3 regions of the Yersinia mollaretii ATCC 43969 genome follow, and region 1 is predicted to be linked to each of the others. Evidence: predicted binding sites of a transcription regulator. Region 1 holds the regulator's gene; each other region holds the start of a gene.

Region 1 (10,788 bases):
GCGCCGCTTCATCCATCAGACGGTACGGGTTGGTTTGATCGACAGCATTCGCCAGTGGGGCAACCACCAGCAATGCGACCATAAGTAAACGTTTAAACATTCAGATTCCCTTTTATGGATGTTGAGTTGCAGGCGAGCTACCATTCGCTGTCGGTGTGGGTGCGCCAGCCGATGTTGTTGCACCAGCCGATGTTGTTGCACCAGCCGATATAGGTGCTCCAGTCGTTGGCGCTACGGAATCACTCGCTGGCGCACCAGAATTACCATCCCCGCCACTTTTGTACAAGAACTGGCCGATAAGATCTTCCAGAACCAGAGCTGATTTGGTGTCTTGAATAACACCACCATCTTTCAAAATACTGGTGCCCATATCGGGATCTTCGAAACCGACATTCAGCGCCAAGAACTGCTCACCGAGCAAGCCGGAAGTGCGGACGGCCAGTGAACTGGTGTCTGGGATATGGTTATAGCGCTGCTGAATATCTATCGCCACACGCGGGCTGTAATTTTGAGTATCTAACGTAATATAGGCCACCCGCCCCACCACTACGCCGCCAATCTTGACTGGCGAATTGGTTTTCAAGCCGCCAATATTGTCAAAATTTGCGTAAATCCGGTAAGTCGGCTGATTGCCTACGGATTTAATGTCTGCCACTTGCAAGCAGAGGAATATGACCGCCAGTATAGCAATCAGTATAAACGCGCCTACCCAGACTTCACTTCTCTTCGTTTGCATCGACTCAGTTCCCAAACATCAGTGCTGTCAGCACAAAATCTAATCCCAATACCGCCAGCGACGAGTGCACTACGGTACGGGTCGTTGCCCGGCTGATCCCTTCAGATGTTGGGATCGCATCATAACCATTGAACAGCGCAATCCAGGTCACGGTAATGGCAAATACCAGACTCTTAATCAGGCAATTCAGTAAATCTGTCCGCCACTCAACCGCATTCTGCATCGCCGACCAGAAGAAACCGCCGTCGATCCCTTTCCAGTCAACACCGACCACAGAGCCGCCCCAAATACCCACGGCAACAAAAATCGCGGTCAATAATGGCATACTGATCAGACCCGCCCAGAATCGAGGCGCGACCACCCGTCGCAGTGGATCAATCGCCATCATCTCCAGACTGGAAATCTGTTCCGTGGCTTTCATCAGGCCAATCTCAGCGGTCAAGGCAGAACCTGCGCGACCCGCGAACAGTAGCGCGGTTACCACTGGCCCCAGTTCACGGAGCAGTGACAGTGACACCATCATGCCGAGGCTAGCTTCCGCGCTGTAAGTGGTCAGGATCAAAAAGCCCTGCAACCCCAGAACCATGCCGATAAATAGGCCGGAAACCACAATAATCAGTAGCGATTGTACCCCGACGCTATACAGCTGTTTGACCAATAGTGGCCATTGTTTTCGCGGTTCAGGCCGCCCAACAAGGGCATTGAACAGCATTAAACCTGCGCGACCAAAGGAGGCGCAGACATTAATGCCTCGGCGACCTAAAGACGCTAATGCCTGTACTAACATGAATACTCCATCAACCTAATAGCTCGGTTTTATAATCCCCAGCAGGGAAACGGAAAGGCACCGGTCCGTCGGCAATACCATCGAGGAACTGGCGCACCCGCATATCGTCATTGGCTTGCAACTGTTCAGGTGTTCCTTCGGCAATAACATGCTGATCTGCAACGATATAGGCATAATCAGCAATGCTAAGCACTTCGGGCACATCATGGGAGACCACCACACAAGTGACACCCAGTGCATGATTCAGCTCATCAATCAGTTTGACCAGTACCCCCATGGTAATCGGATCCTGACCCACAAACGGCTCATCAAACATAATCAATTCAGGATCGAGAGCAATCGCCCGTGCCAATGCCGCACGGCGTGCCATACCGCCGGAAAGCTCTGCGGGCATCAAATTAGCCGCGCCGCGCAACCCCACCGCCTCTAGCTTCATCATCACCGTGCTGTGCAGCAGCTCTTCCGGCAAACGGCTATGTTCGCGCAGGGGAAAAGCCACATTTTCGAATACGGTTAAATCAGTAAATAGCGCGCCAGATTGAAATAACATGCTCATTTTTTTGCGCACATCATACAAACGCTGGCGTGAAAGCGCCGGAATATTATCACCATCAAACCAAATTTCACCGGCATCCGGTGCCAATTGCCCACCAATCAGGCGCAACAATGTGGTTTTACCAATACCAGAAGGCCCCATAATCGCCGTCACTTTGCCGCGCGGGACCGTCATATTGATATCGGCGAATATCGGACGCTCACCACGGGTAAAACTCATCCCATGGATCTCTATCAAATTCGACGCCTTTTGCTTCATTATCATTCGTCCCTTGAGCCTTTTATTACTCACCCAGCCGCCAATGCTACATCAAATGGCAGTAACGAGCGCAACTGGGAAGTAGTTTGGCAATTTATTACTGCTTTTTCGTCGCCAAAGTTGCCATAAGTTTTACTTTTCTGGCTCTCACAGTCAAAATTAGAGCCTAAGCAAAAATAAGCGTAAAAACGTATTGTCAGCCATTTTTTGCCAACGGGCTATCAGTTACCAACAGGCTATCTGTTACCAGCAGCCAATGGATCGGGATTATACCTAATAAAGGACTCTGCATGTTTCTTGCGATAACACTGTTAATCATTGGTTTGGTTTTATTAGTGTATGGCGCTGATCGATTAGTTTACGGCGCGGCCGTGTTATCCCGTTCTTTCGGTGTTCCGCCGCTCATTATCGGGATGACCATTGTAGGGATCGGCACATCGCTGCCAGAGTTGATTGTATCGGTGACGGCGGCACTTAATAACCAGACCGATATGGCGGTCGGCAATGTGCTTGGCTCCAATATTACCAATCTGTTGCTGATTGTGGGGGGCGCGGCCCTAATACGCCCATTGACCGTGCGCTCAGAGATTCTGCGCCGTGAGTTACCCTTAATGTTGGTGGTCACGGTGCTGTGTGGCTTTCTGCTGGCCGATAACCATCTCAGCCGTGGGGATGGGATTATTTTGCTGCTGGCAGCGGTGGCATTTATTGTCCTGATGCTAAAAATTGCGCGATTGGCCCATGCCGAGGGCAATGACATTCTGACTCGCGAACAGTTGGCTGAATTACCGCAGGACAGCAGCACGACCGTGGCCTTATTGTGGTTGGTACTGGCCTTCATTATTTTACCACTGTCGGCCAAAATGATTATCGATAACGCGACGGTCATTGCCCGCGTCGCTGGCGTCAGTGAACTGGTCATTGGTTTGACCGTGATTGCCATTGGCACCAGTTTGCCTGAATTGGCCACTTTCATCGCCGGCGCGCTGAAAGGGGAAGATGATATGGCGGTCGGCAATATCATCGGATCGAACATTTTTAATATTGTGATTGTCTTAGGTGTACCTGCACTGCTCTCCCCTGGTGATATTAATCCTGACGCTTTCCAGCGCGATTATTGGGTGATGCTCGGTGTCAGCGTGATATTCACGATTCTTTGTCTCGGCCGTAAACATCGAATCGGCCATCTGGCGGGCGCTCTGTTATTATGTGGGTTTATCGCTTACCTTGCGGTGCTGTTCTTCGCCCCTTTTAGTGTGGCGTGACATAAAACAGTGCTGCGCACAGGAACCAAGTATGTCTTCTTTTGATTCGCAACCAAGAATGGATTTTCAGCAGGCGGGTAAACAGGTATTGCACATTGAGCGCGAAGGACTGGCACAACTCGATCAATACATTAATGACGATTTTTCCAGCGCCTGCGAAGCGATATTTAACTGCCATGGCAAAGTGGTAGTGATGGGGATGGGTAAGTCGGGGCATATTGGCTGCAAAATTGCCGCGACCTTTGCCAGTACAGGGACGCCCGCCTTTTCTGTCCACCCTGCGGAAGCCAGTCATGGTGACCTCGGCATGGTCACGCCACAAGATATCGTTCTGGCTATCTCCAACTCAGGTGAATCCAACGAAATTCTGGCGTTGATCCCCGTGCTCAAGCGTCAGAAAATCAAGCTCATCTGCATGAGCAACAACCCTGAAAGCACCATGGGTAAAGCGGCTGATATTCATTTATGCATTAAAGTGCCGCAAGAAGCTTGCCCACTGGGGCTGGCCCCGACCACCAGTACCACTGCCACCTTGGTCATGGGCGACGCCCTCGCCGTGGCCTTGCTGAAAGCGCGTGGATTCACCCAAGAAGATTTTGCCCTCTCCCATCCGGGCGGAGCACTTGGGCGCAAGTTGCTGTTGCGGATCAGCGATATCATGCACACTGGCGCAGAGATCCCGCACGTCAGCCCTGATGCGTCATTGCGTGATGCCTTACTGGAGATTACTCGGAAGAATCTGGGTTTAACTGTAATCTGTGACGATCTCATGATGATTAAGGGTATCTTTACCGACGGTGACTTGCGCCGGGTATTTGATATGGGCATTGATTTGAATCATGCAAAAATCGCAGACGTGATGACCAGCGGCGGTATTCGGGTTCGTCCGACCATGTTGGCGGTGGATGCGCTCAACCTGATGGAGTCACGTCATATTACGGCGGTGTTAGTGGCTGACGGTGAGCAACTGCTCGGCGTGGTGCATATGCACGACATGCTAAGAGCCGGTGTCGTTTAACAAAGGATAAATTATGAACAGCACCGTCTATCTGGATACATGCTATGGCCCTGTCGCCGACAGCGTCATACAACGCGCGGCAAACATTCGTCTGCTCATTTGTGATGTGGATGGCGTGATGTCCGACGGCCTGATTTATATGGGTAATCAGGGGGAAGAGCTGAAGGCATTCAACGTGCGTGATGGCTATGGTATCCGCTGCCTGATAACCTCCGGTATTGAAGTGGCGATTATTACGGGCCGCTGCGCTAAATTACTGGAAGACCGCGCCAACACCTTGGGCATTACCCACCTTTATCAAGGGCAATCTGATAAGCTGGTGGCTTACCACGAATTGTTGCTAGCATTAAACTGCCAGCCGGAACAGGTCGCTTATATTGGTGATGACCTGATTGATTGGCCAGTGATGGCACAAGTGGGACTATCTGTCGCAGTGGCGGATGCTCATCCGATACTGCTTCCCAAAGCGCATTATGTGACGAAAATCAATGGCGGGCGCGGTGCAGTACGCGAGATATGTGATTTGATATTATTGGCCCAAGATAAACTCGACGGTGCCAAAGGATTGTCGATATGAGTAAAACAAGACTGTGGATAACCCTATCTCTGGCATTGATTGCTTTGGCATTGATTGGCTGGAATATGTCCGGTTTTAATCAGCAGGACACGCCAGTTGTGGCTGATAATAATGAGCCCTCTTCCCAAAGCCAACATACGGTGACAGTGGTTTTTAATCCGGTCGGGCAACTGAATTATAAATTGGTCGCGGAAGACGTTCAGAACTTCAGCGCTCAAGAGCTAACTTGGTTTACCAAGCCAGTCATGACCCTGTTTGGCGAGAATGCAGTGGCAACCTGGACAGTTCGGGCAGACCGCGCCAAGCTGACCAATGATAAAATGCTCTATTTGTATGGTCATGTTGAGGTCGATAGCCTGACCCCAGATGCACAGTTACAAAAAATTAAAACGGATAACGCCCAGGTTAATTTGATCACTCAGGATGTATCCTCAGACGATGAAGTTACCCTCTTTGGTGTTGGATTCACATCTAACGGCATGAAAATGCGTGGGAACTTGCGGGACAAAACCGCCGAGCTGATTGAAAAGGTTAAAACCTCTTATGAAATACAAAAATAAAATTCGCCCTCTTTTGCTTGCCAGCTCACTTTTGGCCGCAAGCCTACCTGCATTTGCATTAACGGGTGATACTGAGCAGCCCGTCAAGGTTGACTCCGCCAAACAAGCATTGGATATGGAGGCGAACACCATCACCTTTACTGATAATGTGATTATCAAACAAGGCACTATCGAGATTAAAGCGGATAAAGTGGTGGTGACCCGCCCTGGTGGCGATCAGAGCAAAATGGTTATCGAAGGCTATGGTAATCCGGTCACCTTCTACCAAATGCAAGACAGTGGTAAGCCCGTCAAAGGCCACGGTCAAAAATTGCGTTACGAAGTCGCGAATGATTTTGTGGTATTGACTGGCAATGCTTATCTAGAGCAACTTGATAGCAATATCAAAGGTGATCGCATCACTTATCTGGTGAAAAAACAGCAGATGGAAGCCTTCAGTGATAAAGGCAATCGCGTCACCACCGTATTATTACCGTCCCAATTACAAGACAAAGGGCCAGCAGCTTCAGGCCAAAAGAAGAGTAAGTAATCATTTATGGCAACATTAATCGCAGAAAAGCTGGCTAAGGCGTACAAAGGCCGTAAAGTGGTCGAAGACGTTAGCCTGAGTGTAAAGTCCGGTGAGATTGTGGGCCTGCTTGGGCCAAATGGTGCAGGTAAGACCACCACTTTTTATATGGTCGTCGGCATTGTCCAGCGTGACGCCGGGCGTATTGTGATTGATGACGAAGATATCAGCCTCTTGCCTCTCCATGAACGCGCCCGTCGCGGCATTGGTTATTTACCGCAAGAAGCCTCAATCTTCCGTCGCCTGAGTGTATTTAACAATCTGATGGCGGTACTGGAGATCCGTAAAGATCTCACCAATGAGCAGCGGCAGGAACGGGCTGAGGAGCTAATGGAAGAGTTCCATATCACCCATTTACGTGACAGTCTGGGGCAATCACTCTCTGGTGGCGAGCGCCGCCGTGTTGAGATTGCCCGTGCCTTGGCTGCAAATCCTAAGTTTATTCTGCTGGATGAGCCATTTGCTGGGGTTGACCCCATTTCTGTTATCGATATCAAAAAAATTATTGAACATCTGCGCGACAGTGGTTTGGGTGTATTGATTACCGACCACAACGTGCGTGAAACGTTAGACGTTTGTGAGCGGGCTTATATTGTAAGCCAAGGGCACTTAATCGCTCACGGCACACCACAGGAAATTTTGGCTGACGAACAAGTTAAGCGTGTTTATCTGGGTGAAGAGTTCCGTCTCTAATCTTCCTCCGATGGTGATCGCAAGGCTATTTCGTCAGTCATAAAGGAAAATTGATACCGCATTATGAAGCAAGGTTTGCAACTCAAGTTCAGCCAACAACTGGCAATGACTCCGCAGCTTCAACAGGCTATTCGTCTGTTGCAACTTTCTACACTTGAACTCCAGCAGGAGATTCAGTTAGCGCTGGAGAGCAACCCCCTGCTTGAGCAAACAGATCTTCATGAAGAGATAGACGCCAAAGAGACAGTAGACAGTGAATCGCTTGATACCCGCGAAGCGCTGGAACAAAAAGATATGCCCGAAGAGTTGCCGCTGGATGCCACTTGGGATGAGATCTACACCGCAGGCACCCCCTCAGGTATGGGCAACGATTACAGTGATGATGAGTTGCCTGTCTATCAGGGTGAAACTACCCAGACGCTGCAAGACTACCTGATGTGGCAAGTGGATCTGACCCCCTTCTCTGAGACCGATGCTGCCATTGCGACCTCTATCGTCGATGCAGTCGATGACACTGGCTATCTCACCGTTCCGCTGGAAGATATTCTAGAGAGCATGGGTGACGAGAACATCGCACTGGATGAAGTCGAAGCGGTACTCAAGCGGATACAACACTTTGATCCTATTGGTGTGGCGGCGCGCAACCTGCGTGAATGTCTGTTGGTGCAACTGTCGCAATATGCCAAAGAGACCCCTTATCTTGCCGAAGCGCGCTTAGTGGTTAGCGATTATCTGGATTTGCTAGGCAACCATGATTTCCGCACAATGATCCGTTTAAGTCGACTAAAAGAAGATACACTTAAGGAAGCGATCGCCCTGATTCAATCACTGGACCCGCGACCGGGCCAGTCGATCAATACTGGTGAGTCGGAGTATGTCATTCCCGATGTTTTGGTGCGCAAAGAGAAAGATCAATGGACGGTCGAGCTAAATGCCGATAGCATTCCACGCCTAAAAATTAATCAACACTATGCTGCAATGGGTAGCAATACCCGCAATGATAGCGACGGGCAGTTTATCCGCAGCAATCTACAAGAAGCAAAATGGTTGATAAAAAGCCTTGAAAGCCGCAATGAAACGCTGCTGAAGGTTGCGCGTTGTATTGTCGAGCAGCAGGTCGCATTTTTTGAAAATGGCCCTGAGTTTATGAAACCCATGGTGCTGGCTGATATTGCTCAGGCCGTAGATATGCACGAATCGACCATCTCCCGCGTGACGACGCAGAAGTTCCTGCACAGTCCTCGGGGGATTTTCGAGCTGAAATATTTCTTCTCCAGTCACGTCAATACCGAGAGCGGAGGCGAAGCCTCTTCCACCGCAATTCGTGCACTGGTGAAAAAATTGGTTGCGGCAGAGAACCCTGCCAAACCCCTTAGCGACAGTAAACTGACCACACTATTATGTGAACAGGGCATCATGGTGGCACGGCGAACTGTCGCGAAGTACCGAGAGTCGTTATCCATCCCGCCGTCAAATCAACGTAAACAGTTGGTTTGACCTGAACTGAGAAGGAAGACACTATGCAGCTCAATATTACCGGACATCATGTTGAAATAACCGAAGCATTACGTGAGTTTGTTAACACTAAATTTGCCAAACTTGAGCAATATTTTGATCGCATTAACCAGGTATACGTGGTTTTAAGTGTCGAAAAAGTCAAACAAATTGCAGAAGCAACGGTGCATGTGAATGGAGGCGAGTTGCACGCCAGTTCAGAGCAGGAGGATATGTACGCCGCAATTGATATTTTGGTTGATAAACTGGCCCGCCAGTTGAACAAGCATAAAGATAAATTGAAACAACATTAAGAATCCTTGTCGCTATTATCCCTAACGAAGGTTCTACACGTGCTACATCGCCTGATCCAACGGAAACCGATGGATCAGGCTTAAAACAGCACTTAAGTGAAAGATGAGATGATCAACGATCCAGCACTACAATTAAGCTCGGTACTCAATATCGAGTGCACCAAAAGCGCCGTACATTGCTCAAGTAAAAAACGGGCTTTGGAAATTATCAGCGAGTTGGCTGCCAAACAGCTTAACCTGCCCTCACAGGTCGTTTTCGATGCTGTATTAACCCGCGAACGTATGGGCAGTACTGGCATTGGCAGTGGCATCGCAATACCTCATGGCAAACTGGAGGAAGATACGCTGCGCGCCGTGGGTGTGTTTATCCGCTTGGAACAACCGATCGCTTTCGATGCTATTGATAACCAACCTGTTGATCTATTATTTGCCTTGTTGGTTCCGGCAGATCAATGTAAAACTCACTTACACACTTTGTCTTTAGTAGCTAAGCGATTGGCTGATAAAACAGTGTGTCGCCGTCTACGCGCCGCACACAGTGATGATGAGCTTTATCAGATCATTACGGAGTTACCGCCAGAAATAGCGTAAATGGGCAAAGGGTGCCTTAGCAGCGCGGGTCTAATCGCAAACCCGGCTGTTATCGCCAGCATATCGATTCGTAATAGTGGCGATGAGCGCCAAAGAGATACCAAGGGGAGTCACTCACATGGTGCTGATGATTGTCAGCGGCCGTTCCGGTTCAGGGAAGTCTGTTGCTTTGCGCGCATTGGAAGATATGGGCTTTTACTGCGTCGATAACTTGCCCGTGGTTCTGCTGCCGCAATTGGCGAGCACACTTGCCGATAGGAATATCTCTGCCGCAGTGAGCATAGACGTGCGCAATATGCCTGAATCTCCTGAGGTATTTGAACATGCCATGACCCAACTGCCAGACAGCTTTTCACCGCAGTTGCTGTTTTTGGATGCTGACCGCAATACCCTGATTCGTCGCTACAGTGATACTCGTCGCCTGCACCCGCTGTCGACCAAAAACCTGTCATTAGAAAGTGCTATCGATGAAGAGAGCGATCTGCTGGAGCCTCTGCGCTCACGGGCTGATCTGATTATTGATACCTCAGAAATGTCAGTGCATGAGTTAGCTGAGATGCTACGTACCCGCCTACTGGGTAAACGTGAGCGCGAGCTGACCATGGTGTTTGAATCATTTGGCTTTAAACACGGCATTCCGATTGATGCAGATTATGTCTTCGATGTGCGTTTTCTGCCAAACCCACACTGGGATCCGAAATTACGCCCGATGACCGGTCTGGATAAACCCGTCATCTCCTTCCTTGATCGCCATACCGAAGTGCATAACTTTGTTTACCAGACGCGCAGCTATCTGGAACTGTGGCTGCCCATGCTGGAAACCAATAATCGCAGCTATCTCACGGTTGCCATTGGTTGTACCGGCGGTAAGCACCGCTCGGTCTATGTTGCTGAACAATTGGCAGATTATTTCCGCGCACGTGGCAAAAATGTCCAGTCACGCCACCGCACTTTGGAAAAACGTAAACAATGACCGTCAAACAGACTGTTGAGATCAAGAACAAGTTGGGGATGCACGCCAGACCCGCAATGAAACTGTTCGAGCTGGTTCAAAGTTTTGATGCAGAAGTCATGTTGCGTAATGACAGTGGGACCGAAGCCGAGGCCAGCAGTGTGATTGCACTGCTGATGCTGGACTCCGCGAAAGGTCGCCAGATTGAGGTTGAAGCAACCGGCCCTGATGAGATTCAAGCTCTGGCCGCCGTCATTGAACTGTTCAATTCAGGGTTTGATGAAGATTAAGGTTCAGATCTCCTCTACTGCTTAATATTTAAGATAGCCGCGTTTATTGATTATTCCCGATAAATTCGCGGCAGTTCTATAACGATAAAGAATACATAACACCTCCTGCCATCTGTTATCTAAATGCCA
Region 2 (10,788 bases), 530 kb from region 1:
CCTTTGGTCTGGCACGGCAACTGAATATCCCGCGTGGTGAAGCGCAGCGCTACATGGATCTCTACTTTGAGCGCTATCCGGGCGTGCTGGAATATATGGAGCGCACCCGCAAACAAGCCGCTGATCAAGGCTACGTCACCACACTGGATGGCCGCCGCCTCTATCTGCCTGATATTCACTCGCGCAATGCCAATCGCCGTAAGGCTGCCGAACGTGAAGCAATCAACGCCCCAATGCAAGGCACTGCCGCTGATATCATTAAGCGAGCCATGATTGCCGTGGATGCTTGGTTACAGCAAGAACCTGAGCCTTTGGTGCGGGTCATCATGCAGGTACACGATGAATTGGTGTTTGAGGTGCATGAAAGTGTATTAGAAAGCGCTGAACAGAAAATCCGTGAGTTGATGGAACAGAGTATGCAGTTGGCGGTGCCACTGAAGGTTGATGTCGGGGTTGGCGACAACTGGGATCAGGCTCACTAGTTGTGCGGGTAAGTGGTGATAATTAAAGCACTTTATGTAATTAAGCTACATTTAGTGCCGATTATGCGAGGAAGATGTGCGCTGAATCGTGACAATTTGTGTAACTATACAACAAAAAATTCTTTTGCCCTGCGAAAAAATGATGTAGAGTTACAGATGTAGGGTACAGAGGTAAGATGTTCTATCTTTCAGACCTTTTACTTCACGTAATCGGATTTGGCTATATATTAGCCGCCCCAGTCACTTGTTGACTGGGGCGTTTTTTATTGGGCTTTTGCTGGCAGAATAGCGGTGATCTCCGCCGCATAATATGTGCGGCGGGATTGGCGGGATTAATTACTCACCTTGGTCGTCATGCTCATCAATCATCACTTCTGGCGGGATCTCGCTAAACCAGGTATCCAGTTTTTCCCGCAACTTATCAACACCGATCTTTTTCAATGATGAGAAGGCTTCAACCTGAATATCGCCCATAAAGGGGATAATCGCTTCCCGCACCATATTCAGTTGTGCCTTGCGAGCGCCTGATGCCAACTTATCTGCTTTGGTCAGGAGTAACAGCACGGGCGTGCCGACGGCCACCGCCCAAGTAATCATCTGCTGATCCAAATCTTTCAGTGGATGGCGAATATCCATCAACACAACCAATCCTTTCAGACAGTTACGTTTCTGCAAATACTCCCCCAGCGCGCGCTGCCACTTGATTTTCATCTCTTCTGGGACTTCGGCATAACCATAGCCCGGTAAGTCAACTAGACGCACACCATCAACCACTTCAAATAAGTTAATCAATTGGGTACGGCCGGGGGTTTTACTGGTTCGGGCCAGACCTTTCTGGTTGGTTAATGTATTGAGTGCACTTGATTTACCGGCATTTGAACGGCCAGCAAATGCCACCTCAATACCTTCATCGCGTGGCAGATGGCGGATATCCGGAGCACTGATGACGAAATGAGTCATGTGGTAGTTATAGTTTCTGATAGTCAAAATTTGTCGTCTCCGTGAGAGATAGCTTACATCGGGCGATTATAACTGCATCAGGACGAAAAAAGGGGGTTTATCTTCCACGGATCTTTTTCCCACTTCCCAGTGAAATTACCATTTTTGTGAGTTGGCGGTCATTGTCGAGAAAATTAATGGCCTATCATTGAGCAACTGTTAAGAAAAACTTCATAAAACTCAGCTAATATCATTAACAGATAATTTGTTTTTATAGTTGTTTTTTTGAACAAAAACAAATGGCTGTTTGTGATTTCAATAGCTCAGGATGTGCTAGCAGGGAGCATAATCACTTAGGATGAGTGGCCTATGCTTAAGGAACGTAATGGATCTGCGGTGAGCCAAGGATGATAAACGGAGCTAATGTAAAAGGATGTTCAGGGACACAGGCCGGAGCGCCGGGTGAGTCGCCTTCAGGGCTGGAGGGACAGTAAGGACGGCGAATTGCAGGAGGGAGAAACCGGGACGTTAGGTAAGTGCAGGGAGTGCGCTGTAAGGATATCCTTCGGCAGAAGGTGCGAAAAAAGGCGACAGGTTAATCTGCCGCCTTTTTTCTTTGTCTGCTTTCTGCTAGATTCCGCCCAAAACTATACCCAATAAATTTCTCGACGACGGGTATATACTCAATCCGATCCCATACTCATTTAAGAGCACAGGTTATGAAGCAACCCAATAAAGCACCACGTGCAGCCCCAAAAGGCACCGCAACGCCAAAGCGCATTAAAAAAACCCGTGTTGAGCTGGATATTGAAGCTCGCGAACGTAAACGCCAGAAAAAGCACAGCGGCAATCGCTCAGGGGCGAGAAGCAACGTTGAGGGCAGCAATAAGAAGGGCCAGACCCCAGCGCAAGAGAAAGATCCCCGCTTCGGCAGTAAAGTGCCTGTGCCGCTGGTGGTCGAGAGCAAGGTAAAAGCCAAGCCAACCACCAAACCAGTAGTCAAAGCAGAAGCTAAGCCACGTCTGACGCCGGAAGAAGAGCTGACCAAGCTGGAAAACGATGAGCGTCTGGATGCCTTGCTGGATCGTCTGGATAATGACGAAGTATTGAGCAAAGAAGATCAGGCTTACGTTGATCTGACATTGGACCGTATTGATGCCCTGATGGAGCAGTTGGGTATTGAATTGGGCGATGATGAAGATGACGAAGAGAAAGAAGAGAAGCCAGAAGACATTCTGAAATTACTGAAAGGCGGTAATCCCAAAGACGCATTTTAAGTGATGCAGTGGGTGATCCCGACAATAACCCTACTACTGACATGTTATCTATTGTGGTTATTGGGTAAACTATGGCGGCTGTCGCAACGACGATCACGGTTGCGCAGCGCTACTGCGGCCAGACAACGAAAACATCTGCCCTCTCACCGGCCCGGTAGACGCAAATTTCGGAAGGAATGAACATGTCTGAGCACGCCATAGTTTGGGATCTCTCCCTGATTCAAAAATATAATTATTCAGGGCCACGCTACACCTCGTACCCCACCGCCCTTGAATTCAGTGAAGATTATAACGAATCTGCTTTTCAGCAGGCGGTGAAGCGCTACCCACAGCGGCCTTTATCGCTGTATGTACACATTCCGTTTTGCCATAAGCTTTGCTACTTCTGCGGCTGTAATAAGCTGGTGACGCGCCAGCAACATAAAGCTGATGAATACTTGGCGGTGCTGGAAAACGAGATCCGCCAGCGGGCGGCGCTGTTCGCTGGGCGTCAGGTCAGCCAGATGCACTGGGGCGGTGGCACGCCGACCTACCTGAATAAAACGCAAATTAGCCACCTGATGAATCTGCTGCGTGAACACTTTGATTTCCTGCCCGGTGCGGAGCAGTCGATTGAAGTGGACCCACGGGAAATTGAGCTGGATGTGCTCGATCACCTGCGTGCGGAGGGCTTTAACCGCCTGAGCATGGGGGTGCAGGATTTCAATAAAGAGGTCCAACGGCTGGTTAACCGTGAGCAAGACGAAGATTTTATCTTTGCGCTGATTGCGCGGGCGAAAGCGCTCGGTTTTAACTCCACCAATATTGATTTGATTTATGGTTTGCCCAAGCAGACACCAGAAAGTTTTGCTTTTACCCTCAAACGGGTGGCTGAACTCAATCCCGACCGCCTGAGCGTCTTTAATTACGCCCACTTGCCGAGCCTGTTTGCCGCGCAACGCAAAATCAAAGATGCGGATCTCCCCAGCGCCGAGCAGCGGCTGGATATCTTGCAGCACACCATCCGCTTCTTAACCGAATCCGGTTATCAGTTTATTGGGATGGATCACTTTGCCCGCCCAGATGATGAGTTAGCGGTAGCGCAGCGGGAAGGGAAATTACACCGCAATTTCCAAGGCTATACCACTCAAGGCGAGAGTGACCTGCTCGGCTTAGGGGTTTCGGCGATCAGCATGTTGGGTGACAGCTACGCGCAGAACGAAAAAGATCTGAAAACCTACTACGCCTGTGTGGAACAACGGGGCAATGCGCTGTGGCGCGGTCTGACGATGACCGAGGATGATTGCCTCCGCCGCGATGTGATTAAAACGCTAATTTGCAATTTCCAAATCAGTTATCAGCCGATTGAGCAGCATTATGGAATTCATTTCGCGGATTATTTTGCCGAAGATTTCGAGTTGCTGGCCCCCTTCGAACAAGATGGGTTGGTGGAGCGGAATGAAAAGGGCATTCGTGTGACGCCACGTGGGCGCTTACTCATTCGTAATATCTGTATGTGCTTCGATATCTATTTGCGTAAACAGGCGCGCAGACAGCAGTTCTCCCGCGTGATCTGATGATGTCACCCTCAGTGCTGAGGGTGACACTCGCGTCAGCGCTGGTTTACACTTACTACTCCATCCCCAACTCTTTCAGCTTCCGCGTTAAGGTATTGCGACCCCAGCCCAGTAGCCGTGCCGCTTCCTGCTTGTGGCCTTGCGTGTGGCGCAGTGCGGTGGTTAACAGTGTCCGCTCCATCTCTGGCTGTGCTTCAGATAACAGATCCTGATGGCCAGAGCGCAGTGCGCGATCAGCCCATTGTGCCAGCAGTGTTGACCAGTTATCCGGTGTCCGCTGGCCGGAAGCATCTGGCGTACTGGTTTCAAACAGCTCAGAAGGGAGATCCTGAATCAGCACTTCCTGCCCGGCCGCCATCACGGTGAGCCAGCGACAGGTGTTTTCCAGTTGGCGCACATTACCCTGCCAAGGCAGGCGAGTCAGTGCCACTTCGGTATCCGGATGCAGGTTCTTGGCTTCAACCCCCAGCTCTTTGGCCGCCACTTGCAAGAAGTAGCGAGCCAGACGCGGAATATCCTCACGGCGTTCACGCAGCGGCGGTAAATGCACCCGAATCACATTCAGTCGATGGAATAGATCCTCGCGGAATTTCCCCTCCTGAACACGCAGCTCCAGATTTTGATGGGTGGCGGCAATGATGCGCACATCCACTTTGACCGGGGCATAGCCTCCGACCCGATAGAACTGACCATCCGCCAGCACACGCAGCAGGCGAGTTTGCACATCCAATGGCATATCACCGATTTCATCTAAAAACAGGGTGCCGCCATCAGCTTGTTCGAAGCGGCCTTGACGCACCTGATTAGCGCCAGTAAATGCACCTTTCTCGTGGCCGAACAGCTCAGACTCAATCAAATCTTTCGGGATAGCCGCCATATTCAGGGCGATAAAAGGGGCTTTAGCGCGCGGGCTGTGGCGGTGCAATGCATGGGCCACCAACTCTTTACCGGTCCCCGACTCCCCATTGATCAGCACACTGATTGAGGAGCGAGACAAACGACCAATGATGCGGAAAACATCCTGCATCGCCGGGGCTTCACCGATGATATCGGCGGTCGGGCCGCTGGCCGGCTGGCTACGTGGTGGTTGCTGCTGCTCCTGATAATGGCTGATCGCGCGCTCAACCAGCGCGACCGCTTCATCAATATCAAAGGGCTTGGGCAGATAATCAAAGGCCCCTTGCTGATAAGCACTGACCGCCGCATCTAAATCAGAATGCGCTGTCATTATGATGACCGGGAGCATGGGATGGCGCTGCTTAATCTGTTTCAGCAGGGCTAATCCATCCATGCCGGGCATACGGATATCTGATAACAACACATCCGGGGTTTGCGTCGCCAATGCATCCAACACCTGATTACCGCTATCGAATGATGCGCAGCTTAGCCCAGCTCCAGTCAGTGCGCGTTCAAGCACCCAGCGGATGGAGCTATCGTCATCGACGATCCAGACTATCCCTCGTTGCATAGAAACCTCACTGGCGAATAGGCAGGTAAACCGAGAATTCGGTGTGTCCCGGCCAACTGTTAAATTCAATTTTACCCGAATGCTGATCGATAAGATTTCGGGCAATGGATAAGCCAAGGCCAGTCCCCCCTTCGCGACCACTGACCATCGGATAAAACACGGTATCTTGTAATTGCGTGGGTATCCCCGGGCCGTCATCTTCAATATCAATCCGCGCGGCTAAGCGGTAGCGCATACCCTGAAGCGTGACCTGAAATGCGGTTCGGGTGCGCAGTGTAATAGTGCCACCGGCTTCACCCAATGCTTGTAGTGCATTGCGGGTGATATTCAGCAGCACTTGTTCAATTTGGTCTGGATCATGGGCCAGCTCAGGCAAACTCGGATCATAGTCACGAATGAGTGCCACGTTATCGGGCTTTTCCAGCGAGACTAACTGACAGACGCGTTCAGCAACCTGATGGATGCTTTGCGTCACATGTTGGCCGGGCCGCTGTGGGCCTAATAAACGGTCAACCAAATTACGCAAGCGGTCAGCCTGCTCAATGATCACTTTGGTATATTCCAGCAAAGCGGGATCAGGCAGGGCTTTTGACAATAATTGCGCCGCACCCCGTAAGCCGCCCAACGGATTTTTGATCTCGTGAGCCAGTCCTCGAACCAAATCACGGGCGGCCACTTGCTGAGCATGCTGCAATTGCTCTTGGCTTAGCCGACGTTGATTATCCATCGGGGCCATCTCCAGCAGGATAAAACCTTCCGGCAGTGATTGCGCCGTCAGTGACAAAATATGCGCGCGGCCATCAACCACTAATGTCACTTCGTTATCGGTAAAACCCTGCCCGGCTTCCAGACTCTCCCGCATCAAAGTGATATTCAGGGAGAAATAGCCTAATAATTCGGGTAGCGGTGTACCAAAAAGTTTACGAGAGCTTTGCGCCAGCAGTTGCTGTGCTGCGGGATTGGCATAATGAATCGCCAGAGAGTCATCTAACAGCAGAATGCTATTAATGAGAGAATTGAGGATCTGCCCAGCATCGGGCAGCGTGCCTGTTGCCATTACGCAGACTCCTGCACATTTGGGGTGCATCAATACCCTGCTTTATCGAGATTCGCGGCTAACCTGCGGATTCAATTACTTTGGGTATAATTTATTAGCTAATCGAAAAGTGGAGAAAAAAGCCCATCCGGAGATGGGCCAAAAGTTTCCACGGCAACAACCCTTCATCTTTCAAGCTGTAGGTGTGTTGGTTGCTCTCGCTCACCGCCTTCCTACACCTTGAAATCTATTGGGTAAACTAGAACTAAACGCTGTAATACAGTTCGAACTCTACTGGGTGCGGCGTCATGCGAACGCGGTCCATCTCTTCTTTACGCAGTTCGATATAAGCATCGATAGCGTCGTCAGTGAACACGCCACCACGGGTTAGGAACTCGCGGTCTTCGTTCAGTGCAATCATGGCTTCGTCCAGTGAACCCGCCACTTTTGGAATCTCTGCTTCTTCTTCCGGCGGCAAGTCATACAAGTTTTTGTCCATCGCATCACCAGGGTGAATTTTGTTGATGATGCCATCAAGGCCAGCCATCAGCAGTGCGGCGAAGCACAGGTACGGGTTAGCCGCTGGGTCTGGGAAGCGAGCTTCAATACGACGCGCTTTCGGGCTAGCAACGACTGGGATACGGATAGAAGCAGAGCGGTTACGGGCAGAGTAGGCCAACATAACAGGAGCTTCGTAGCCTGGGACCAAACGCTTGTAGGAGTTAGTCGTCGGGTTAGCCAAGGCGTTGATCGCTTTAGCATGTTTGATGATGCCGCCGATGTAGAACAGCGCCATTTCAGACAGGCCAGCGTATTTGTCGCCCGCGAACAGGTTAGTCCCGTTCTTGGATAAAGACATATGGCAGTGCATACCTGAACCATTATCGCCAAACATCGGTTTTGGCATAAAGGTCGCGGTTTTACCAAATGCGTGTGCCACATTGTGCACCACGTATTTGTAGATCTGAATTTCATCCGCTTTCTTGGTCATGGTATTGAAGCGGGTAGCCACTTCGTTTTGACCGGCGGTGGCCACTTCGTGGTGATGCGCTTCAACCACCAGACCCATCTCTTCCATGGTCAAACACATGGTGGAGCGCAGATCTTGTGAAGAATCGACCGGAGGAACTGGGAAGTAACCGCCTTTCACTGCTGGACGGTGGCCTTTGTTGCCGCCTTCGTATTTGGTGCTGGAGTTCCATGCGCCTTCGATATCATCGATAGCGACGTGGGAACCCCGGATGCTGCTACCAAAACGAACGTCGTCGAACAGGAAGAATTCTGGCTCAGGCCCAAACAGCACGGTGTCGGCGATACCGGATGATTTCAGGAACTCTTCTGCACGCTTGGAGATAGAACGCGGGTCGCGGTCATAACCTTGCAGGGTACCTGGCTCGAGGATGTCACAACGGATAATCAGTGTCGCGTCTTCGAAGAACGGGTCCATAACAGCGGTGCTGGCGTCTGGCATCAGTACCATGTCGGATTCGTTAATGCCTTTCCAGCCACCAATCGAGGAGCCATCAAACATTTTGCCTTCTTCGAAAAAGTCAGCGTTGACCTGATGAGCTGGAATGGTGATGTGCTGTTCTTTACCTTTGGTATCGGTGAAACGCAAATCAACAAATTTCACTTCGTGCTCATTCAGCATCGTCAAAACATGTTCAGCGGACATACTTATATCTCCTGGATTTGTCATAGTCGTCGTCGTGGAACGATTACCGTGTATTACTGAGGTTGCGAGTATTACTGAGTTTGATAGTGCTTAAGTGCCACTCAAAACAGCAAACTTGTCACTATTTATTTCGTACAGTTATTCGAGCTAACGATTCATGCTAAAATACATTGCGAAATCTATGCCAACTTTCCAAACCCCCCAGTTATGCCATATCATAGGGGTCTGCTGATATTCAGTATGCACCAGGATAGCAATATTGCACTATTCTGGTGCTTCATTTGCGCCGTTGAGCACTATGTTGGTGCAAAAGTGGGCCGAGAGGCTATTTTTGCACCGTGAAAGGGATCACAAACACACCGCCGTTAGGTTGTTTATAAGAGAAGTTTGTGATCTTGTTTAGTCCCTCGCTTATTACGTGTACAATAGCGCGCTATTTCTAAATGCCTGAGGCAAAAAAGCTGTGATCGAGAATCTGCGTAACATCGCCATTATTGCGCACGTTGACCATGGGAAAACTACCCTGGTCGATAAGTTGCTACAACAATCTGGTACTTTCGGTGAACGTACTGAAGCAACTGAACGTGTAATGGACTCCAACGATTTGGAGAAAGAGCGTGGGATAACCATCCTCGCGAAAAATACCGCCATTAACTGGAAAGACTACCGCATCAACATCGTGGATACCCCAGGACACGCCGATTTCGGCGGTGAGGTTGAGCGTGTAATGTCTATGGTTGACTCTGTGCTGCTGGTCGTCGACGCAATGGATGGCCCGATGCCGCAGACCCGTTTCGTGACCAAAAAAGCGTTTGCTCATGGTCTGAAGCCAATCGTGGTAATCAACAAAGTTGACCGTCCTGGCGCGCGTCCTGACTGGGTTGTGGATCAGGTGTTTGACCTGTTCGTTAACCTGGATGCAACCGACGAACAACTGGACTTCCCTATCATCTATGCATCTGCATTGATGGGTATTGCGGGCGAAGACCACAATGATATGGCTCCGGACATGACTCCGCTGTATCAAGCCATCGTTGACCATGTGCCTGCGCCAGACGTAGACAGCACCGGTCCATTGCAGATGCAAATCTCCCAGTTGGACTACAACAACTACGTGGGTGTTATCGGCATCGGCCGTATCAAACGTGGTGTTGTTAAACCTAACCAGCAAGTCACTATTATCGATAGCGAAGGCAAAACTCGCAACGGTAAAGTCGGTAAAGTACTGGGCCATATGGGTCTGGAACGTATCGAAACGACACTGGCTGAAGCGGGCGACATCGTTGCAATCACCGGTCTGGGCGAGTTGAACATCTCTGACACTATTTGTGACGTGACTGCTGTTGAAGCATTGCCGCCGCTGTCTGTTGATGAACCTACCGTAACCATGTATTTCTGCGTTAACACCTCTCCGTTCTGTGGTAAAGAAGGCAAGTACGTGACTTCACGTCAGATCCTTGACCGCCTGAACAAAGAGTTGATCCATAACGTTGCACTGCGTGTTGAAGAGACTGAAGATGCTGACGCATTCCGCGTATCAGGCCGTGGTGAACTTCACCTGTCGGTTCTGATCGAAAACATGCGCCGCGAAGGTTTCGAGCTGGCTGTATCTCGTCCTAAAGTAATCAACCGTATTATCGACGGTCGCCATCAAGAACCATTTGAAAGCGTCACTTTGGATATCGAAGAGCAGCACCAGGGCGCAGTGATGCAAGCCATGGGCGAGCGTAAAGGCGACGTTAAGGACATGATCCCGGACGGCAAAGGCCGTATTCGTCTGGATTACATGATCCCAAGCCGTGGCTTGATTGGCTTCCGTACAGAATTCATGACCATGACTTCAGGTACTGGCCTGCTGTACTCCACATTCAGTCATTATGATGATGTGCGTCCGGGCGAAATCGGCCAACGTCAAAACGGCGTGCTGATCTCTAACGGTCAGGGTAAAGCGGTGGCGTTCGCATTGTACAAACTGCAAGATCGCGGCAAGCTGTTCATCGGTCACGGTACAGAAGTGTATGAAGGCCAGATCATCGGTATTCACTCACGTTCTAACGACCTGACTGTAAACTGCCTGACCGGTAAGCAATTGACCAACATGCGTGCATCCGGTACTGACGAAGCAACCACACTGGTTCCTTTCCTGAAGAAAACGCTGGAACAGGCTCTGGAATTCATCGATGACGATGAATTGGTTGAAGTGACCCCGCAATCAATCCGTATCCGTAAGCGTCATCTGACGGAAAACGATCGTAAGCGTGCAGGTCGCGGTCCTAAAGAAGGTTAATTCTTCTTTGTTCTGCTGATACTTAGGGCGCTCCGCGCCCTGAGTTCTCCCCTTCGTCCTTGAAGCTG
Region 3 (10,788 bases), 1.8 Mb from region 1:
ACGCGCTGAAAGCCATTTCGGCGTGGCTGAACAACAAACATGGCGTGACACAGTGGCAGGATCTCGAATTGGCTGCCTGCAAACTGGAGCTGAAAGCGCTGGAGGAGCAGTTACGCGAGTTAATCGATAAACGAAATGAGCGGATTCAGTTGCTCGATGACTTTAACGATCTCTACCATGTCCGCCTTGGCCCGATCACCAAACAGATCCTGAATTTACGCAAGCAGTTGGCGGAGAGCACCCTGCGCAAAGCCGAGGCAGAAGCCCGCCGCAAAGAGCGCGACTATCGCAACTGCCAGCAATATATTGCTCAGGCCATCGATGAGTTGGCGGCGTTAAAGCAGCGCTGGCTATCGCTCTCCCCTATTTCCAGCGAAACCATAGCGATACGTCAACAGATCCAACAACAAACCGAATTGGTGACCTCACTGCTGGCCGAAATCCAAGAGCTGGAAAACAGCTTTTATTCGCGCAATACCGAATCAACCCGCAAAGCCCGTGAAGAGGCAAAAGAGAAATACGAAAGCTATCAGGAGCAGCAATATGATGCTGAGCAGCGGCATGACAGTGATCGAAAACTCTCTTCTGATCAGCGCCTTGAGCTAAAACGCTTGTGGCGGCAAGCCAGTCGGCTATGCCACCCCGACTTAGTGGCGGATGAGTTTAAAGAGAGAGCGCATCAGTTGATGGTCCAGCTCAATCAAGCTCGCCAACGAGGTGATTTCGCGGCGATCCATACTTTGCTGGAGAGTTTGAAGCAGGGGCTTGAGCCGCTGATGGCGAGCGACTGTATTGATGATCTTGAGCGACTTCGCCGGAAAATCAATGAAGTGAGAGACCAAATTGATGCCATGCTGCGCGAACTGGCTGAGTTGGAAGGCCAAGAGTCTTGGCGACTCGTCACCTCCCATGCCAATAAAGATGAGTGGTTCAAATCACAAGAGAAAGTGTTATCCAAGATCCTCAACAGTCTGGAGCAACAACTCGAAGAGGCCGCCTCAGAGGTATTTCAATTCTGCGGGAGTATGAGATAGTAGAAATTGCCTAAACTCTGCGGCAATGATGCGCATGATTAAGTTCGTCTTCATTCTCAAATAAGGTCATCAATGATGAAAGATAACGAATACCAGCCCCCGAAGGTCTGGAGTGAAAACAGTGAAAGCGGTGGTGTGTGGTCTAAGATCAATCGGCCCACTGCTGGCGCTCGATATGAGGCCACCCTGCCCGTCGGCAAACATCCCCTCCAGCTCTACTCTATGGCAACCCCCAATGGGCAGAAAGTCACCATTCTGCTCGAGGAGCTACTGGCACTCGGCGAGAAAGGGGCAGAATACGATGCACACTTAATCCGCATCAGTGAAGGCGACCAGTTCTCAAGTGGCTTTGTTGCCGTCAACCCCAACTCAAAAATCCCTGCGCTGATGGACCATTCAACGCCCACGCCAGTTAGGGTGTTTGAGTCAGGTGCGATTCTGCTCTATCTGGCCGACAAATTTGGTCATTTCCTGCCGAAATCCCACGCGGGCAGAACGGAAGCCCTGAATTGGCTGTTTTGGCTACAGGGTGCAGCCCCCTATTTGGGCGGCGGTTTTGGTCATTTTTATCACTACGCGCCGGTGAAAATTGAGTACGCGATTGACCGCTTCACCATGGAAGCCAAGCGCCAACTCGACTTGCTCAACACCCTGCTGAAAGACCGCGAGTACATCGCCGGTGATGAGTATTCGATTGCCGATATCGCCATCTGGCCTTGGTACGGCAACTTGGTGCTGGGCCTGCAATATGAAGCGGGTGAGTTTTTGGATGTAAAATCCTACACCCATCTGCTGCGCTGGACCGAAAATATCGGCAAGCGCCCCGCGGTACAGCGCGGCCGCATTGTTAACCGCACGTGGGGTGCTCCCGAAGAGCAGTTGCCAGAACGGCACGACGCCTCAGACTTCGATCGTTTGAAGTAATCTCAGAAAAGTACGCTGGGGAAACTCACCAGCGTACTGACTCTCCGCTAATTCCTTCACTGACAATCTCTCGCGATGGCTATTGATTAGCTAGCCAGGGCGATGTTGTGCTCCAGAAAATGATATCAGCGCCGAGATAATCTTCTGCGAATTGAACAAACTCCTCCTTGCTGAATGGCTTACCTGTCTCTGGATTTTTGTAGGTCAAGGTTGGCTCCTGCACTGCCATGGCAACCAGAGCCAGCTTACTTTTATATTGGTTGAAGAACGGATATGAGTTCTTCATTTGTGCCTTGCGCTTGGGAACAATATCCGGGCCGCCAAGCCCAATGTTGTTGGCACTGGCGAACTCAAACAATCGCCCCATGTAGTTGTGGTCGTTGTTCCATTCACACGGCCAGAAATTAACATATTGCACCACATGTGATTTGGTGAAGACCTTACGTGCAAAGGCGAGATTTTCCATTTCACTGGCGAAATAGTTATCACAGGAAAATCCCTTAGGTAGCCTTTTTTCATCCAGATCAATAGCTGTTTCCGGTAGGTTGACACCATAGACTCGGCCATCGAAGCGCTCTGCAATCGCGGCCAATAGAGCCTGATAACGGTGGCGCACAGCGGGGTCCCACTGTTGTGCCACCCAACCGGAACCCATGGGTTTCCCTTCACCCGGATTGTCGAATTGAGGCGAAATTCCACCACCGTACTGGGCATCATTCATCAAATAATCAGGTACATATCTGGCATTTTGCTCGAAAAATCGATCCTGTATCTGGATGAAAAGTTTTTTGTTGGCTGTCTTGAGACGTGCCAGATCCTGCTCAATCTGTGAGAAGTCATATTGGTCCTTCTCCGGCTCGAGTGACCGCCAATTATAAACGATCTGTGCGCCGCCAATGTCGCTACGCGCTATAATGATTGAGGCCGACTCGAGGTCACCAGAACTGGTATAGACAAAATTTTCGGGCGTTTTAGCCAATACGGAGAGTGTCGTAGCAAGCAGTGTGACTGCAACAATGGACCTAATGTTTATGGTCACGAGATTTTTCCTTTTTGAAATTTGATCCCTAGCCGTTTAGCCAGACGATGGAGGTTGCCGGTATCCAGATTGAGCGCCCGCGCACAGGCCGACCAATTTTGGCCATTCGCTTCCAGTGTTTTGCTGATCAATTGCCGCTGAAAATCGCGGGTGGCTGAGGAGAGATCGATGGCCGTCAAATCCTGTTCATCACTTAACGTCATCAGGGTAACAGGCCGCGTCACGGTAGCGGAAATGTTAAATAAGTCAGCCCGGAGGGAATAAGATTCAGCCCCCTGCTGTGAGGCGCGGGCCAATACGGCGGCGCGATAAATGGCATGTTCCAGTTCTCGGACATTGCCCGGCCAACTGTAACTCTCCAGCATACCCAGTGTTTCGGCGGGTATTCCCAGTTGATTCAGCCCCAGTTTTTTTCGGATGCGCTCGACAAAAAAGCCCGCCAGCAGGACGACATCCCCTTTTCTCTCCCGCAATGGCGGAACATGGAGCGGAAACACGCTGAGCCGATGAAAGAGGTCAACACGAAACTGCCCTGCTATCACTGCCTGTTTCAGATCGCAATTGGTCGCCGCAATGATCCGCACATTAACTCGCTTGGAGCTGTCATCACCCACGCGTTGCAGATCACCATATTGGATCACCCGCAGTAATTTGGCCTGAAGCACCAGTGACAGCTCACCAATCTCATCCAGAAACAGTGTGCCGTGATCCGCAATTTCAAATTTACCGGTGCGGTCATGGATGGCCCCAGTAAAAGCGCCCTTCACATGACCAAACAGTTCACTCTCAGCCACATTTTCAGGTAAAGCGGCACAGTTTAAATAGATCAGTGGTTTGGCCGACCTTGGCGATAAGTGGTGAATGGCTTTGGCGACCAACTCCTTACCCACACCCGTCTCACCCGTAATCAGCACATTCAGCTCTGAACCCGCCACCACACCGATCTCATGCTTCAGTTGCGCTATCAATGGCGAGAGGCCAATCATTTCGTCTTCCGCGTGTGGCATCGGCGGTTTTGGGCTGTTGAGTGCAGACTCCGTCGGTAAAGCCTGCTTCTCTAATGCATCCACCAACAGCGCATTATTGAGTGCCGAGGAGGCCAATGCACCAATCAATTTCAGTTCTTCATCGCTAAAGCCATCAAATTGCTGCGGATTCATGCTGTCGAAAGTCAGTGCGCCAATCAGCTCCTGATCCGCAAACAGCGGCAGCCCAATGCAAGCATGGACTTTCAACTCATCGTGACCGGGGATCAGACCATCATAGGGATCAGGTAGATGGCTGTCGGTGGGAAAGCGCACCACATTTCCCGCGCGGGCAATGGCTTCAAGTCGGGGGTGAGATGAGAGCGAAAAACGCCGACCCAGCACATCCGGCGATAAACCATCAATCGCCAAGGGGCGAAATAACTGCTGTTCATAGCGCAGCAGCGCTGAGGCGTCACACTGCAATAATTGCCGCAGACTGCTAATCAGCGTCTGAAAACGATCCTGCCCGGATAGGCCGCTCTGAAGCTCAATGGCGATTTGTGCCAGAGACTGGATGGATAAGCTCATGGTGTGTCATTCCGACAGAGTGTTAGTCGATATGACAATACAGAGCTTGTGTCATAATGACTAATGTTAATTTTTTACTCAGTAAAATCAGTGTGATATGAGTTGGCATAGCCTTTGCATTCTAAGGTGAGGGAAATCATTCACTTTGAGTAAGGTACAGTTCATGGCAATTCAGGTTAAAAATAATATCAAATGGGTTGGGCAACGTGATTGGGAAGTTCGCGATTTTCATGGCACTGAATACAAAACTCTAAAGGGTACCAGCTACAACAGCTATTTGATCCGCGAAGGAAAAAACGTGCTGATTGATACTGTCGATCAGAAATTCGGGCGAGATTTTGTCGCCAATTTAGAGCGGGAAATCGACCTGAATGCGCTCGATTACATCATTATTAATCATGCGGAAGAGGACCATGCCGGTGCATTAACCGAGTTGATGGCCCGCATCCCCCAGACGCCCATCTACTGCACCACCAATGCAATCGACTCGATTAATGGCCATCACCACCACCCTGAGTGGAATTTCATTACCGTCAAAACCGGCGACACCTTGGATATCGGCAATGGCAAGCAACTGATTTTTGTTGAGACGCCGATGTTGCACTGGCCAGACAGCATGATGACCTACATCACAGGTGATGCAGTACTGTTCAGTAATGATGCTTTTGGTCAGCACTATTGCGATGAGCATTTGTTCAATGATGAAGTTGACCAGACCGAGCTTTATGAGCAGTGCGCCCGCTACTATGCCAATATTTTGACACCGTTTAGCCGACTGGTGACGCCCAAAATCAATGAAATTCTGGGGTTCAATCTGCCCGTGTCAATGATTGCCACCTCTCATGGCGTGGTTTGGCGTGATAATCCGACCCAAATCGTGGCGAAGTATCTCGAATGGGCGGCCGATTATCAGGAAGATCGCATCACGATTTTCTATGACACCATGTCAAACAATACCCGAATGATGGCCGATGCCATTGCTCAGGGCATCCACGAAACCGACCCCGGCGTGGCGGTTAAAATCTACAATATTGCTCGCCACGATAAGAATGAAATTCTGACGCAAGTGTTTCGGGCAAAAGGCGTGTTGGTCGGCTCCTCCACCATGAATAATGTGATGATGCCAAAAATTGCAGGCATGTTGGAAGAGCTGGCAGGGCTGCGTTTTCGCAATAAAAAAGCGGCGGCATTTGGCAGTTTTGGTTGGACTGGCGGCGCAGTTGACCGCATTCAAACCCGACTGATGGATGCCGGATTTGATATCTCCCTCTCACTAAAAATGAAGTGGCGGCCCGATATCGATGGGTTAGAAGAGTGCCGCGAGCATGGGCGTAAGATTGCCCGCGAATGGGCACTTCACCCGCTGGTTCCTCTCTCATCCCCTGAGTCCGAAGCCACAGTGATCACGCTACCCAAAAGTAACGCCGAGAGTAATGGTGCACAAACCGAGGTGGCGGTCTCTATGCAGTCAATGCAGTGCAGCGTTTGTCAGTGGATCTATGATCCCGCACTGGGCGAGCCGCTGCAAGATGTCGCGCCCGGTACAGGCTGGGAAAATGTCCCTGAATACTTCCTCTGCCCTGAGTGTGGGCTGGGAAAATCTGTGTTCGACCCACTGTGAGCGAGGCGGTTATGAGTGAAAGTATCACTATTATTGGATCAGGATTTGCCGCCCGTCAGGTGGTTAAAAACCTGCGTAAACTCGCGCCTCAAGTGCCTATCCAGATGATCGCCGCCGACAGTGGCGTGGATTATAACAAACCGGATTTGAGTCACGTGTTCAGTCACCAGCAGAGTGCGGACGATCTGACCCGTCTGTCAGCCGAACAGTTTGCGGCTGACAATAACCTCACTCTGCTCATTGACACCCCCGTGACCGCCATCGATCGGCAGGCAAAGCAGATTGTGTGCGGCGATCACACCTTTGGCTATCACCAACTGGTGCTGGCGATGGGGGCGGCCGCCATTGTCCCCACGATACCGGGTCATGAGTTGATATTCACTTTCAACAGCCAACATGAGTATCGGCAACATCAGGAGAGCTTGCAGCAAGCGCGGCGTATTTTGGTGTTAGGTGGCGGATTGATTGGCGCAGAGTTGGCGATGGACTTACAACGCGGCGGCAAGCAGGTAGTTCTGGTGGATAAAGCCCATCACCTGCTCGCCTCCGCCATGCCAGTGGAGATCAGCAGCCGATTGCAGCATCGCCTCAGCCAAATGGGTATGACTCTGGCGTTTAATCAGGAGTTACTCCGCGTGGAGCAATGCGCCGATGGGCTACGAGTGGTGTTGAGTGGCGGGCAAGTTTACCTCGTTGATGCGGTGATTGCGGCGATCGGCTTAGCCCCTGAAACCGCCCTCGCTGCTGCTGCGGGCCTTGAGACGCAGCGCGGTATTCGGGTTAATAATCAATTGCGCACCTCTGATCCCGCGATCTTTGCTCTGGGTGATTGTGCGGAGATTGAGGGGCGGGTTCTGCCCTTCTTGCAGCCCATCTTGGTGGGCGCGATGACACTGGCAAAAAATCTGTTGGGCGGCGCGGAGTGCCTGACTCTGCCGCCGATGTTAGTCAAAGTCAAAACACCGGATCTGCCACTCTATTTCGCCGGGGAAGCTAGCCGTGGTGATCTCCACTGGGCGATCACCCTAACACCACAGGGCATGGTGGCCCGTGGTGTCGATGACGCGCAGCAGTTACGGGCTTTCGTGGTGACTGAGGCACAAACGCAGCTCGCGTTTTCGCTGCTACGTGAACTGAGCGCTTAATATCCAACTCATTTACACCGCAGTGAAACTCACAATGCTATCCCTCCGCCCCCGTCATAGGGGGTTTTTCCTGCAATTTTCATCACTTCTGCACCAAGAGTCACAAAGGGCGCGCGTCGGCTGGCGTAGATAATCCCGCCCGCTTGGGCGCGTACCGCTTTGACGGTATCGGTGATCGGGTCAATGATTTCGGCCACCACTTCATTCTTGCCTACCCACTCACCCGGTTGACGTAACAGCAGCAGAATGCCACTGGCGGGCGCACTGACAATTTCACCCGCCGTAAACGGCAACATCACAATCTCCCGCTGCGGCATGGCAGGCGCTGGCCCCGTAATTGCGCCTCGGTGCTGCAAATAGTGATAAATGCGTTCGGCATCCGCACTGGCCAGTGCATGGCTCACATCCTGTTGCCCGCGCAATTCGACCGTCACCGCCATGCAGGCGGGGGCCAGTTGAGTGAGACTCGGGTGCTGCGCCGCCAGCCGATGCCACGGCAAACCGCAAGCTTCATCGAAAGAGCCGCCCCCACTGTCTTGTGACAACAGCACGGTGTCGATAGCCAAAAACTGTGCCAGTGTCTCCACCTGATCACGCCAAGCGGGATCGGCATACAGATGTAAGATGGCGTGATCGTCACAATGGAGATCCAGCACCAGATCAGCATCACAGGCCAACTGCAACAGATGTTGGCGGATGGCGACCACCTCACTCGGGGCTGGCAACTCATGCAGTGCCGCCACCATCGCGGCGCGGATTTGTTGCCGCAGCCATTTTTCGTCGCCCGGACGCTTTGCCTTATCTGACAGGATGGATGCCAGCCGAGGCTCTGCCAAGCGGGCCAGATCAGGAAAATCGCGGTTGAAGTTACGGCCACTGACCAGATCGAAACGGCCAATTCCACTGTTCAGCAGCACCTGCGCGATACCTGCCGGGTTTGCCAGCGGCACGATAATGATTTCACTCTGAATTTCGCCGCGCCGTTCCGCCTGACTCAGTAATCTTTTAAGATAATGTAAAACCAGCATGCCGGGCAGTTCATCGGCATGGAGACCGGCTTGCAGGTAAATTTTTCCGCCAAGACCCGGCTGGCCGAAATGAAAATGGGTTAATTGACGCTGCCCACTGAGGGCATGTTCAGGTAACTTATGATGATTGATTTTCATTGGACGTCCTATCTGTGGAAAAGAAAGCCCGGCTTGACCGAATTGACAAAAAAATCCTTGAAATACTGAGCCAGGATGGCCGCATCTCTTATCAGAAGCTGTCTGAACAGGTCAATCTGACCGCGCGCCCCTGTCTGGAGCGAGTGAGGCTACTGGAGCGCGCCGGTATTATTCGTGGCTACAGCGCTCTTATTGAGCTGCCGGAGCCGGAGCACGCCTTTGTGATTCAGGCACAAATTGCCCTTGCTGATCACGGTCAGTCTCAAGCCGCTTTCGAGCAAGAGGTGCGCAAAACACCCGAGGTGCTGGATTGCTGGCTGGTCGGCGGCAGCTTTGATTTTCTGCTGCGCATTGGCTGCCGCAACATGGAGCACTACCGCTTGCTGGCCGATAACTGGCTGACCAGCAAAAAATTTCGGGTCGATAAAATCGTCACCCTGACCGAGTTACAGGTGATCAAGCGATCTTGACTCTGGCTGTTCAATCGTGGCGGGCAAAGGCGAGCCAGCGCCGTTCTGCCCGCGAAAACAGAAAAATCAACATAAAAGTACAGAGCAGATAGAGCGCGGCGGCCATCAGAAATGGGATAAACGGCGAATAGGTCGAGGCATAGAAAGCCCGCGCCACACCGGTGATATCCAGCAAGGTGACGGTGCTGGCTAATGAGGTGGCATGGAGCAGAAAGACCATCTCGTTATTCAGCGCCGGAATACCACGCCGCAGTGTGGCGGGCAGCACCAGCCGACGAATAATCTGCCCCTGACTCATGCCAAACGCCTCGCCCGCGACCCACTCCTGACGTGGAAACGTCACCATCATGCCCGCCAGCAGTTCCGCGACATAGGCGCTGGTATTGAGCACCAGAGCTAGCGTGGCGCAGAAGGTGGCATCGCGGAACAGTAGCCAAAACGGTTGATCGTCCTGCCAGCCTAGCTGCACGATGTCAAATTGCGACAGGCCATAGTAGATCAGCATCAGTTGCAGATAGAGCGGCGTACTGCGGAAGAAGTAGGTGATGCTGCGGATCAGCCAAGAGAGTGGCCGTGGACCAAATGCCTGCCCGACTGCCATCAACAGCGCCAGCAACATGCCCGGCACCACTGAGAGTAAAAACAGTTTGGCGGTCATCGCCAAGCCAGTGGTATCAGAGCCGTCGCTGTATAAAAAGGTTGGCGCGGCTTCCAGCATAGTTTGCAAGTTCATCAGCGCGCCCTCGCCGCAGTGGAGGTCGATAGCGCATAGCGCCGCGCCAACAGGCTAAAGCCCCAGCTAGAGAGTGCAGTAATGACCATGTAGATCATCGCCACCAAGAAGTAGAACAAGAACGGTTTTTGTGTCGCGCGCCCTGCCTGCTCTGCCAGCCACACCATATCTTCCAATCCCAGAATGGAGATCAGTGCTGACGCCTTCATCAATCCCAGCCAGTTATTATTGATGCCCGGAATGGCAAAACTGAGCATCTGCGGCAGCATAATACGGCGGAACACCTGCGCTGGGCGCATTCCGTAGGCCACCGCCGCCTCTAGCTGGCCGCGATCCACCGTTTGAAATGCCCCCCGGAAGGTTTCGGTGTAATAAGCGCCGAACACAATACCAATCGCCAACACACCAGAGATAAAGGTGTTGAAGCGCACTGGCCCCAAGCCGAGTAAGCCGAGGAAACCATTCACCAGCATTTCGCCGCCAAAGAACAGCAGCAGCATAATCACCAGCTCAGGGATACCCCGCACCAGTGTGGTGTAGCCAGTCGATATCCAGCGCAGCCAGCGCGGGCCAAACAGTTTGATCACCGCATTCATCAGCCCGAGGGTGAGTGCCACCGCTAATGAAAGCAGCATCACACACAGTGATAACCCTGCGCCCTGAGCCAGTAATGGCAAATAGTCTATGACCATTATCGGCCTCCCGTCGGGTTTGGCTTGATCAGGCGACTCAGGTGACCATCACGCTGAGTCGCCATCAACATCTTGGTGGCGGTAAAAATCCTAGTCGCCGTAAATATCAAAGCTGAAATATTTCTTCTGGATAGCGTCATAGGTACCATCAGCGCGGATAGCTTTAATTGCGCCATTCAGGGCATCGCGCAGTGCCGGGTTCTCTTTGCCGACGGCAATACCCACGTCAGAGGAGATGGTTTCATCTTGGATAACCGGGCCAGCGAAAGCAAATTTCTGCCCGCGTGGCGTGTCGATAAAGCTACTGGCGGCCTGAATGTTATCTTGCAGCGACGCATTAATACGACCGGACAGCAGATCCAGATAGACATTATCCTGATTGGCGTAAGAGACGATTTTCACCCCCTG

What was found. Region 1 encodes sigma-54, which starts transcription at its own class of promoters, with help from an activator protein. Its sites were predicted from a motif close to GTTGGCACANNTTTCGCTNT; they were not measured.
Positions count from the first base shown of each region.
Region 2: glnA (glutamate--ammonia ligase) is a predicted target of sigma-54. The motif match lies at 8,603-8,622, and genes of this name have one in related genera.
Region 3: norV (anaerobic nitric oxide reductase flavorubredoxin) is a predicted target of sigma-54. The motif match lies at 4,655-4,674, and genes of this name have one in related genera.

Region 1 is NZ_CP054043.1:666,823-677,610, forward strand. Features, by position in the region: gene mlaC (phospholipid-binding protein MlaC) at 1-100, opposite strand, end outside; gene mlaD (outer membrane lipid asymmetry maintenance protein MlaD) at 113-736, opposite strand; gene mlaE (lipid asymmetry maintenance ABC transporter permease subunit MlaE) at 741-1,523, opposite strand; gene mlaF (phospholipid ABC transporter ATP-binding protein MlaF) at 1,534-2,337, opposite strand; gene HRD69_RS02925 (calcium/sodium antiporter) at 2,628-3,602, shown strand; gene kdsD (arabinose-5-phosphate isomerase KdsD) at 3,634-4,620, shown strand; gene kdsC (3-deoxy-manno-octulosonate-8-phosphatase KdsC) at 4,634-5,197, shown strand; gene lptC (LPS export ABC transporter periplasmic protein LptC) at 5,194-5,757, shown strand; gene lptA (lipopolysaccharide ABC transporter substrate-binding protein LptA) at 5,741-6,286, shown strand; gene lptB (LPS export ABC transporter ATP-binding protein) at 6,293-7,018, shown strand; gene rpoN (RNA polymerase factor sigma-54) at 7,082-8,515, shown strand; gene hpf (ribosome hibernation promoting factor) at 8,539-8,826, shown strand; gene ptsN (PTS IIA-like nitrogen regulatory protein PtsN) at 8,935-9,417, shown strand; gene rapZ (RNase adapter RapZ) at 9,536-10,390, shown strand; gene npr (PTS phosphocarrier protein NPr) at 10,387-10,659, shown strand.
Region 2 is NZ_CP054043.1:1,198,313-1,209,100, reverse strand. Features, by position in the region: gene polA (DNA polymerase I) at 1-482, shown strand, start outside; partial or broken gene spfP (small protein SpfP) at 659-703, shown strand; gene yihA (ribosome biogenesis GTP-binding protein YihA/YsxC) at 819-1,469, opposite strand; gene yihI (Der GTPase-activating protein YihI) at 2,141-2,698, shown strand; gene hemN (oxygen-independent coproporphyrinogen III oxidase) at 2,881-4,254, shown strand; gene glnG (nitrogen regulation protein NR(I)) at 4,310-5,722, opposite strand; gene glnL (nitrogen regulation protein NR(II)) at 5,730-6,779, opposite strand; gene glnA (glutamate--ammonia ligase) at 7,024-8,433, opposite strand; gene typA (ribosome-dependent GTPase TypA) at 8,897-10,720, shown strand.
Region 3 is NZ_CP054043.1:3,514,634-3,525,421, forward strand. Features, by position in the region: gene HRD69_RS15670 (hypothetical protein) at 1-1,034, shown strand, start outside; gene yghU (glutathione-dependent disulfide-bond oxidoreductase) at 1,110-1,958, shown strand; gene HRD69_RS15680 (hypothetical protein) at 2,038-2,997, opposite strand; gene norR (nitric oxide reductase transcriptional regulator NorR) at 2,994-4,553, opposite strand; gene norV (anaerobic nitric oxide reductase flavorubredoxin) at 4,717-6,174, shown strand; gene norW (NADH:flavorubredoxin reductase NorW) at 6,186-7,319, shown strand; gene HRD69_RS15700 (succinylglutamate desuccinylase/aspartoacylase family protein) at 7,349-8,485, opposite strand; gene HRD69_RS15705 (Lrp/AsnC family transcriptional regulator) at 8,500-8,955, shown strand; gene HRD69_RS15710 (ABC transporter permease) at 8,966-9,688, opposite strand; gene HRD69_RS15715 (ABC transporter permease) at 9,688-10,380, opposite strand; gene HRD69_RS15720 (ABC transporter substrate-binding protein) at 10,471-10,788, opposite strand, start outside.